DNA from 3 places in the Micrococcus sp. FDAARGOS_333 genome. Region 3 is predicted to be linked to each of the others. Evidence: predicted binding sites of a transcription regulator. Region 3 holds the regulator's gene; each other region holds the start of a gene.
The links. Region 3 encodes LexA, which represses DNA repair genes until DNA is damaged. Its sites were predicted from a motif close to TCGAACANNTGTTCGA; they were not measured.
Positions count from the first base shown of each region.

Region 1: the regulator LexA is predicted to act here: its motif matches at 1,288-1,303, upstream of ruvA (Holliday junction branch migration protein RuvA).
Region 2: the regulator LexA is predicted to act here: its motif matches at 1,886-1,901, upstream of uvrA (excinuclease ABC subunit UvrA).

Region 1 covers NZ_NJFJ02000001.1:1,911,242-1,914,508, reverse strand. The annotation lists gene CEQ11_RS08490 (YebC/PmpR family DNA-binding transcriptional regulator) at 1-498, shown strand, start outside; gene ruvC (crossover junction endodeoxyribonuclease RuvC) at 531-1,202, shown strand; gene ruvA (Holliday junction branch migration protein RuvA) at 1,349-1,993, shown strand; gene ruvB (Holliday junction branch migration DNA helicase RuvB) at 1,990-3,027, shown strand; gene yajC (preprotein translocase subunit YajC) at 3,189-3,267, shown strand, end outside.
Region 2 covers NZ_NJFJ02000001.1:1,713,547-1,716,813, reverse strand. The annotation lists gene uvrA (excinuclease ABC subunit UvrA) at 1-1,814, opposite strand, end outside; gene CEQ11_RS07655 (MBL fold metallo-hydrolase) at 2,122-2,802, shown strand; gene CEQ11_RS07650 (bifunctional 2-polyprenyl-6-hydroxyphenol methylase/3-demethylubiquinol 3-O-methyltransferase UbiG) at 2,807-3,267, shown strand, end outside.
Region 3 covers NZ_NJFJ02000001.1:1,261,806-1,265,072, reverse strand. The annotation lists gene CEQ11_RS05660 (histidinol-phosphate transaminase) at 1-366, opposite strand, end outside; gene CEQ11_RS05655 (LysM peptidoglycan-binding domain-containing protein) at 651-1,019, opposite strand; gene lexA (transcriptional repressor LexA) at 1,281-2,033, shown strand; gene CEQ11_RS05640 (ATP-dependent DNA helicase) at 2,123-3,267, opposite strand, start outside.

The DNA of each region.
Region 1 (3,267 bases), 650 kb from region 3:
GTGCGCGGCCCGTCCGGCTCGGCCCTGATGGTGGAGTGCCTCACGGACAACAAGAACCGCGCCGCCTCCGACGTGCGCGTGGCCGTGACCCGCAACGGCGGCACGCTGGCCGACTCCGGATCCGTGGCCTTCCTGTTCGCCCGCAAGGGCGTCGTCCGCCTGCCGGCCGAGGGCAACACCGAGGACGGCCTCCTCGAGGCGATCCTCGAGGGCGGTGCGGACGCCGAGGAGGTCCAGCAGGACGGCGACGTGTTCGAGATCGTCTCCGAGGCCTCCGACCTGCGCGCCGTGGCCGAGGCCCTGGACGCCGCCGGCATCGAGTACGAGTCCGACGAGGCCGAGTTCCTGCCGTCGATGAAGGTGGAGCTGGAGGACGCCAAGTCCGCCGCGACCTTCCTGAAGCTCGTGGATGCGCTCGAGGAGCTGGACGACGTGCAGAACGTCTACTCCAACGTGGACATCCCGGAGTCCGTCCTCGCCGAGCTCGACGAGGACTGATCCGACTGGCGGAACGAGTCGGCCACGGCACCCTGCGCGTCCTGGGCGTCGACCCGGGACTGACCCGCTGCGGCATCGCCGTCGTGGAGGTCGACGCGCGGCGCCGCGGACGGCTCGTCCACGTCCGGGTGTCCGGCACGCCGTCCGACGCGCCGCTCCACGAGCGGCTGCTGCACCTGGACCGGGAGGTCACCGAGGTGCTCGAGCGGTACGCCCCGCAGCGGGCCGCCGTGGAGCGCATGTTCGCCAACAACAACACGCCCACCGTGCTGGGCACCGCCCAGGCCGCCGGCGTGGCCATCACCGCCGCCGCCCGCTGCGGGCTGGAGGTCGGCCTGCACACCCCGTCCGAGGTGAAGGCCGCCGTCACCGGCCACGGCAACGCGGGCAAGGAGCAGGTCACCGCGATGGTCACCCGCATCCTCGGCCTCGACGCCCCGCCGCGTCCGGCCGACGCCGCCGACGCGATCGCCCTGGCCCTCGCCCATGCCTGGCGCGGCACCGCCCTCGGCCGGGCCTCAGGGCAGACCGGCCTGGCCACCGGCTCCATGACCTCCCGCGGCGGACGGTCCCGGTTCGCGGAGGCCGCCGACTCTGCCGGGCGTCGGCCCGTCGGTGCGGGGACGTCGCTGACCAGGGCACAGGAGCAGTGGCTGGCCGCCGAGCGCTCCGGGGCGGCCACGGGCGCCGCCCGCCGCCGCTGATGCCGCCCCTTCCCGACGACGGCCGCGCACCCGGCGCGGTCCCTCGCCACGGCCTGCGGTCGGGTGCGTCCGGGCACCGAGCCGTTCGATAGTATGTTCGAACGCCGGCGGTCCGAATGTGTCCGTCCGGAGAAAGGACCTGTGCCGTGATCGCCTCCCTGACCGGGACCGTCGAGTACGTCGGACTGGACCGCGCCGTCATCGTCTCCGGCGGCGTCGGCCGCCTCGTGTTCGCCACGCCGCAGACCCTGTCCGCCCTGCGCGAGGGGCGCGAGGCGTGTGTGCACACCCACCTGGTGGTGAAGGAGGACTCGCTCACGCTCTTCGGGTTCGCCGCCCGGGCCGAGCAGGAGGTCTTCGAGATCCTCCTCGGCGCCAACGGCGTCGGCCCGCGCCTGGCCCTGGCCGTGCTGGCGGTGCACCCTCCTGAGGCGGTGCGCGTGGCCGTCGCCCAGGAGGACGAGAAGGCCCTGACCCGGGTGCCCGGCATCGGCCCGAAGCTGGCGAAGAAGATCCTCGTGGAGCTGGCCGGCAAGCTGGCCCCGACCGGCGCCGAGACGCCCGCCGAGGCCGCGCAGGACCAGGTGCCCGCGGCGCCGGCGGAGCACTGGCACGCGGACGTCGTCGAGGCGATGGCCGGCCTGGGCTGGTCCGAGAAGGAGGCCCTCAAGCGCGTCGAGGCCACCCTCGCGGCCCACCCCGAGCTCGACGAGGGCCGGGACGTGGCCGCCCTGCTCCGCGCCACCCTGCGCGACGTCGGTGCCGCCGCCACCGTCCGGAGCGGCCGATGAACGGCGGCGGAACCGACGCCGGGGACCGGGGCGCGGACCGCGTCGTCGCCGGGGACGCGGGGGAGGACGAGCGCCGCCTCGAGGCCGCGCTGCGTCCGAAGCACCTGGACGAGTTCGTCGGCCAGCAGCGCGTCCGCGAGCAGCTGGACCTGATGCTGGGCTCTGCCCGCCTGCGCGACCGCGCCGCGGACCACGTGCTCCTGTCCGGCCCGCCCGGGCTCGGCAAGACCACACTGGCGATGATCGTGGCCGCGGAGATGAACGCCCCGCTGCGCATCTCCTCCGGGCCGGCCATCCAGAACGCCGGCGACCTCGCGGCGATCCTCTCGTCCCTGACCGAGGGGGAGGTGCTGTTCCTGGACGAAGTCCACCGCATGTCCCGTCCGGCCGAGGAGATGCTCTACATGGCCATGGAGGACTTCCGCGTGGACATCGTCGTCGGCAAGGGCGCCGGCGCGACCTCCATTCCGCTGGAGCTGCCGCCGTTCACCCTGGTCGGGGCCACCACGCGCGCCGGCCTGCTGCCCGGGCCGCTCCGCGACCGCTTCGGGTTCACCGGGCACCTCGAGTTCTATTCGACCGAGGAACTCGAGCTCGTCCTGCGCCGCTCCGCCCTGCTGCTGGACATGGACGTCACCTCCGCCGGCTTCGCCCAGATCGCCTCCCGCTCCCGGGGCACGCCGCGCATCGCCAACCGGCTGCTGCGCCGCGTGCGCGACTGGGCGCTCGTGAAGGGCCTGACGTCCGTGGACGCCGAGGCCGCCGGCCGGGCCCTGCACATGTACGACGTGGACGAGCGCGGCCTGGATCGCCTCGACCGTGCCGTCCTGAACGCCCTCTGCACCGTCTTCGACGGGGGACCGGTCGGCCTGTCCACCCTCGCGATGGCCGTCGGCGAGGAGACCGAGACCGTCGAGACGGTCGCGGAGCCGTTCCTCATCCGCGAGGGCCTGGTCGGCCGCACGCCGCGGGGCCGTGTCGCGCTGCCCGGAGCCTGGGAGCACCTCGGGCTCCCGGCCCCGGAGCGGGGCTGAGCGGAGCGGGCCACATGCCCAGGCCAGGCGCCACGGACAGGCGCCTGGCCGTCGTCGGGCATCAGACGCCCTAGACTGGTCTGCACTGTGCGCACCCCCACACCCCGGACGGGTGTGCCTGCGCACGTCCTCATCCCCGACGACGACGGAGAGTGTCTCTCGTGACCACCCTCGCCCTGTCCATCGCAGACATGCCCATCGTGCTCGGCCAGCAGGCCGAGGGCGGCGGCGGAAGCATGT
Region 2 (3,267 bases), 450 kb from region 3:
CGGGTGTTGGCCTTCAGGTCCTCCAGGAAGCCGGAATGGACGACCTCGCCGCCCCGCTCGCCGGCGTGGGGGCCGATGTCCACGATCCAGTCCGCCTCGGCGATCGTGTCCTCGTCGTGCTCCACCACGATCAGGGTGTTGCCGAGGTCGCGCAGGCGCAGGAGCGTGTCGATCAGGCGCCGGTTGTCCCGCTGGTGCAGGCCGATGGACGGCTCGTCCAGCACATAGAGCACACCCACCAGGCCGGAGCCGATCTGGGTGGCCAGGCGGATGCGCTGGGCCTCGCCGCCGGAGAGGGTGCCGGCGGAGCGTTCCAGGTTCAGGTACTCCAGGCCCACGTCCAGCAGGAAGCTCAGGCGGGCCAGCAGCTCCTTGAGGACCTGATCGGCGATGCGACGCTCACGCTCGGTCAGCTCCAGGGACTCGAAGAAGTCCAGCAGCTCGCGCAGCGGCAGGCCCGTGGCATCCGCGATGGACCGGCCCTCCACCAGCACGTTGAGCACGGTGGGGTTCAGGCGCGCGCCGCCGCAGGCCGGGCACGGGATCTGGCGCATGTAGGACTCGTAGCGCTCGCGGGCCGAGTCCGACTCGGTCTCCCCGTGCTTGCGCTCGATGTACGGCATGACGCCCTCGAAGCCTGTGGTGTAGCGGCGCTCGCGGCCGAAGCGGTTCCGGAAGGCGACCTCCACCTTGAAGTCCTTGCCGTGCAGGACCGCGTGACGGGCCTTCTCCGGCAGGTCCCTCCAGGGCGTGGTGAGCGAGAAGCCCACGTCCTTGGCCACCCCGGCGAGGATGCGCTGCCAGTACTCGGCGGTGGACTTGCCCAGTGACCAGGGGGCGATGGCCCCCTCGGCCAGCGACAGCTCGTCGTTGGGGACCACGAGCTCCTCGTCCACCTGCAGACGGGAGCCGATGCCGGTGCACTCGGAGCAGGCGCCGAACGGGTTGTTGAAGGAGAAGGAGCGCGGCTCGATCTCGTCCACGGTCTGCTCGTGGCCGTTCGGGCAGGACAGCTTCTCGGAGAAGGGGCGGTAGCGCGGGGTGCCGTCCGCGCCGCGGCCGGAGAACTCTCCGGTGTTCTTCTTGCCCTTCTCCTCGACGACCTCCACGTCCACGAAGTCGGCGATCACGAGCCCGTCGGCGAGCTTCAGCGCCGTCTCCACCGAGTCGGTGAGGCGCTGGCGGATGCCCTCCTTCATGGCGAGGCGGTCCACCACCACGGCGATGGTGTGCTTGACCTGCTTCTTCAGTGTCGGAGGGTCCGAGAGCTGGACGAGCTCGCCGTCCACCACGGCACGGGCGTAGCCCTGCGCGGAGAGGGAGGAGAACAGGTCCACGAACTCGCCCTTGCGGCCGCGGACGACCGGGGCGAGGATCTGGAAGCGGGTGCGTTCGGGCAGCTCGAGCAGCCGGTCCACGATCTGCTGAGGGGTCTGCCGGTCCACCGGTTCGCCGCAGTCCGCGCAGTGGGGCACGCCGATGCGGGCCCAGAGCAGGCGCATGTAGTCGTAGATCTCGGTGATGGTGCCCACGGTCGAGCGCGGGTTGCGGTTCGTCGACTTCTGGTCGATCGACACGGCCGGGGACAGGCCCTCGATGAAGTCGACGGCCGGCTTGTCCACCCGTCCGAGGAACATGCGGGCGTAGGAGGACAGCGACTCGACGTACCGGCGCTGGCCCTCGGCGAAGATCGTGTCGAACGCCAGGGAGGACTTGCCGGAGCCGGACAGGCCGGTGAACACGACCATGGAGTCGCGGGGCAGGGAGACGTCCACGTCCTTGAGGTTGTGCTCGCGCGCTCCCTGGACCACGATCCGGTCCGGGTCGGCCGTGCCGCCCGCGTGGCCGTGCGGTCCTGCGGCGAGTCCGGTGGGGGCGGGGCTGTTCGTATTTGTGTTCGACACGCGCTCCAGTCTAGGGGCGGACGCGGCCCCCGCCAGGGCCCGCAGGCGTGATCCTGCCGACTGTTCCGCCCAGGGCGGACGTCGCTGCCGCCCGCCGCGGCTCCCGCCGGCCGCTTCCCGACGACGGCCGCGCGCCCTTCGCCTCTGCCCTCGCCCGCCGTGGCGGTCCGGGAGATCGAGCTGTCCTGCAGCACAGTCCGCACGTAGACTCGAGCTCATGTCCGCGTCCCCCGCCGCTCCCCGTCTCCTGCACGATCTGCCCGCCGTCACGGTGCGCACGTGCGTCGTCTCCGAGATGCAGAACAACGTGTTCCTGCTGACCTCCAAGACCACGGGCGCGCAGATCCTCATCGACGCGGCGGACGAGCCGGAGTCGATCGAGGCGCTGCTGGCCGCGGCGGCGGACGACACCCCGTGCGAGCCGCACCTGGACCTGCTGATCACCACGCACCGGCACTGGGACCACATCCGTGCCACCGCCGCCGTGGTGGAGCGCCACTCCCCGCGCAGCGCCGCCGGCGCGGCGGACGCCGAGGAGATCGAGAAGGAGACCGGCACCGAGGTCACCGAGCGCCTGGAGCACGGCGACACGGTGGGCGTGGACGGCATCGACCTGGACGTGATCGGCCTGCGCGGCCACACCCCCGGCTCCGTCGCGCTGGTGCTGCAGCCCTGCCCGGACGAGCCGCCGGTGGTCTTCTCCGGCGACAGCCAGTTCCCGGGCGGTGTGGGGAAGACCTGGTCGGACGAGGACTTCCGCTCCCTGCTGGCGGACGTGACGGAGCGCCTCTTCGGCGTCTACGAGGACGACACGGTCGTCCACCCCGGTCACGGCAACTCCACCACCCTCGGCGCCGAGCGCCCGCACCTGGACGAGTGGGCCGAGCGTGGCTGGTGACCGCGTGAGCACCGCCGGCGCGGCCGAGGACGGACGCCGGCACGAACGCCTCGAGGACAAGGTCCTGCGCTTCTACGGACAGGACTTCGACGAGGACGCCCGGCTACGGACCCAGAGCGCGCAGAGCGCCGTCGAGCTCCTCCGCGTGCAGTCCCTGCTGCGGAGCCGCCTCGCCCCCGGCTCCCGCGTGCTCGACGTCGGCGGTGCAACCGGTGTGCACGCCGAGTGGCTCGCCCAGGACGGGCACGCGGTGACGCTCCTGGACCCGGTCCCGGAACAGGTCGCCGCGGCCGCCACCCTGTCTGGCGTCGAGGCCCTGGTCGGCGACGCCCGCGACCTGCCCTTCCCCGACGCCTCTGCGGACGCCGTCCTGCTCTTCGGGTCGCTCTACCACCTGCCCTCGCGCGCGGACCGGCTGCGCGCCCTGGCCGAGGCCCACCGCGTGCTGCGTTCCGGCGGCCTGGT
Region 3 (3,267 bases):
CAGCGGATACATGGAGTAGGAGGGCAGGAAGCTCAGCACGGAGCGGCCCGGGCCGCCGAAGGCCTGCAGGATCTGCTGGAGGACCTCATTGGAGCCGTTGGCCGCCCAGAGGTGCTCCGGGGTGAGGCCGTGGCCGAGGTAGTCCGCCAGACGCTCGCGCAGCTCCACGAACTCACGGTCCGGGTAGCGGTTGAGACCGCCGGCGACCCGGGCGACCGACTGCACGATGGCGTCGGCCACGATCGGAGGCACCGGATGCGTGTTCTCGTTGGTGTTCAGCGCGACGGTGACGTCCAGCTGGGGCGCACCGTAGGGACTCTGCCCCTTCAGGGACTCGCGGAGCGGGAGGGCGTCCAGATCGGTCATGGCGATCAGTCTAGGAACCGCCGCCGCCGGCGGCCGCCGCGTGACGCCCGAGGGCGCGGGCAGCGACAGAGGGGGAAGCACGCCGGGCGGCGGCGGGGTCTGGAGCAGGCCTGTGATCAGCCGGGAGCCGCGGGATCGTTCCTGCGCAAGAGGAGGACATGAAGGGATCGGGGGGCACGACGTGCAGGGATCCAGCCGGTGCAGTCGGCCATGGCCGGCACGGGCGGGTCAGTCGGCCATGGCCGGCACGAACGGGTCAGTCGGCCATGGCCGGCACGAACGGGTCAGTCGGCCATGGCCGGCACGAAGAGGTCGTCGCCGGTCTCGAGGGTGCGGCCCTCGAGGCCGTTGAGCTCGGTGATGCGTTCCATGGTGGCGAAGCGGTCGGCCGCCGGATCCACACGGCCGGCGATGTCCCACAGGTTGTCACCGGGCATCACGGTGACCTTCTCCAGCTCCGCGCCGGCCTGATTGGAGGACACGGCCGCCGGGGACAGGGTGATGGACAGGGCCGTGGCCGCCAGAGCGGTGAGCACGGCCGCGAGCACCATCACGGGCAGGCCGCGCAGGACGAAGCGGCCGCGGCGGTTCAGCCGCCAGTCGGCAGCCTGGACGGTGCCGGTGCGGGTGACGGAGCGGGTGCGAGCGTTCATGGTGCTGCCTTGCCTTTCCACCTGCCGGAGCAGGCTGTTCGAACATCCGTTCGATCTGTTCGAACACTTTTCTAGCACACGTCTTCGAGACACGCCATGCCGAGTTCGAACATATCTTTGAACCGGTCGGTCTCCTGGGCTACGGTCGAGCCACGGGTTCCGCCCGTGGACGACCCTCTCCAGGTGACGCCGGACAGCAGACCACGAGGGGCGGACACGATAGGGAACACCGCCGACGCCGCCGAGCAGGAACGGACCGCCATGGCCACTCCTCAGCCCCCTGAGCACCCCACCGGGACGCCGCAGACCCTCACGCCGCGCCAGCGCGCGATCGTGGAGACGATCCGCGCGTCCATCGCCGAGCACGGCTACCCGCCGTCCATGCGCGAGATCGGCGACGCCGCCGGCCTGGGCTCACTCTCCTCCGTGAAGCACCAGCTCACCCGCCTCGAACAGTTCGGCTACCTGCGCCGCCACCCGGGCCGCCCCCGTGCCCTCGAGGTGCTGCGGGACGAGGACGGGACACTCCTGGCCGCCTCCGGCGAGGCCGCCGGTGAGGCCGCAGCCGGCGCGACGTCCGCCGACGGCGACGCCGTGGTCTCGGCGCTGCCCACGTGGCACACCGGCACGGAGGAGGGAGACTCCGTCCCCGTGCCGTGGGTCGGCCGCATCGCCGCCGGTGGGCCGATCCTCGCCGACCAGCAGGTCGAGGACGTCATGGCACTGCCCCGCCGCCTCACCGGCGAGGGCGAGCTGTTCATGCTCAAGGTCTCCGGCGACTCGATGGTGGACGCCGCCATCTGCGACGGCGACTGGGTGGTGGTCCGCCGCCAGAACACCGCCGTGAACGGGGACATCGTCGCCGCCCTGCTGGACGACGAGGCCACCGTGAAGACCTTCCGCCAGCGCGACGGCCACACCTGGCTGCTGCCGCAGAACACCGCCTACGAGCCGATCCTGGGAGACCACGCCACGATCATGGGCCGCGTCGTCACCGTGCTCCGCGCCCTCTGAGCCGCACCGCCCGGCGCCACGAAGCCTCTCACCCGGAATCCGGGTGAGGGGCTTCGTGCAGGTGAGGAGCCGTCGTCGGGAAGGCGGCGTCAGCCGTCCTGATCCACGGACGCGGCGAGGCGGCCGAGGACGCCTTCCACCACCGTCGGGTCCGTGGTGCGCCAGAAGTCCGGCAGGGCCGAGGCGAGGAAGCCGCCGTAGCGGGCGGTGGCCAGACGGGAGTCGAGCACGGCCACCACGCCCCTGTCTTGCACGGAGCGGATGAGACGGCCGGCGCCCTGGGCCAGGCGGATGGCGGCGTGGGTGGCGGAGACCGCCATGAACCCGTTGCCGCCGTGGCTGCTGATCGCACGGGTGCGGGCCAGGGAGAGCGGGTCGTCCGGACGTGGGAACGGGATGCGGTCGATCACCACCAGGCGCAGCGAGGGGCCCGGGACGTCCACGCCCTGCCAGAGGCTCATGGTGCCGAACAGGCAGGTATCCGGCTCCTCGGCGAACTGCTTGACCAGCGCGGAGAGGGTGGCGTCGCCCTGGCAGAGGATCTCGATGTCCTTCCCGCACCGGCGGCGCATGGCCTCGGCGGCGTCCTCGGCGGCCCGGCGGGAGGAGAACAGGCCCAGCGCCCCGCCGCGGGAGGCGGTGATGAGCCGCTCGAGCTCGTCCAGGGACTCCTCGGAGGCGAAGCGGCCCGGCTTAGGAAGGTGGCGAGCCACGTAGAGCACCCCCTGCCGCGGATAGTCGAAGGGACTGCCGACGTCCGCGACCGTGAACCTCGGCGCGTCTGGTCCGGCCAGGCCCACGTCCCCGGCCACGGAGTCGAAGCGGCGCTCGCCCGTGCCCACGGTCAGGGTGGCGGAGGTGAGCACAGTGGTGGCGGCGCCGAACAGCCCCTCGCGCAGCTTGCCGGCCACCGAGAGCGGGGCCACGTAGAGCTGGGGCGGGTCCTCCTCGTTGCCGGGCTGCCAGCCGACTCCGGGCTCGAAGTGGCCGGGACGGGTGGCCCAGACGACCTCCGGGAAGTCGGCCTCGGGCCGTGCGGCGAGCATCCGCTCGGTCACCTCGAGCACGTCCAGAGCGCGGGCCCGGGCCATCTGACGGCCGCCGTCGGTCTCGGTCTCCTTGCCGGTGCCGAGGTCGGACAGGCACTGCCGGACGGCGGCGAGCACGGCGTTGAGCGCGGTCTCCTGCGCGTCGTCCAGGCCGGTGGCCAGCAGCCCGGAGGGGCAGGGGGTGA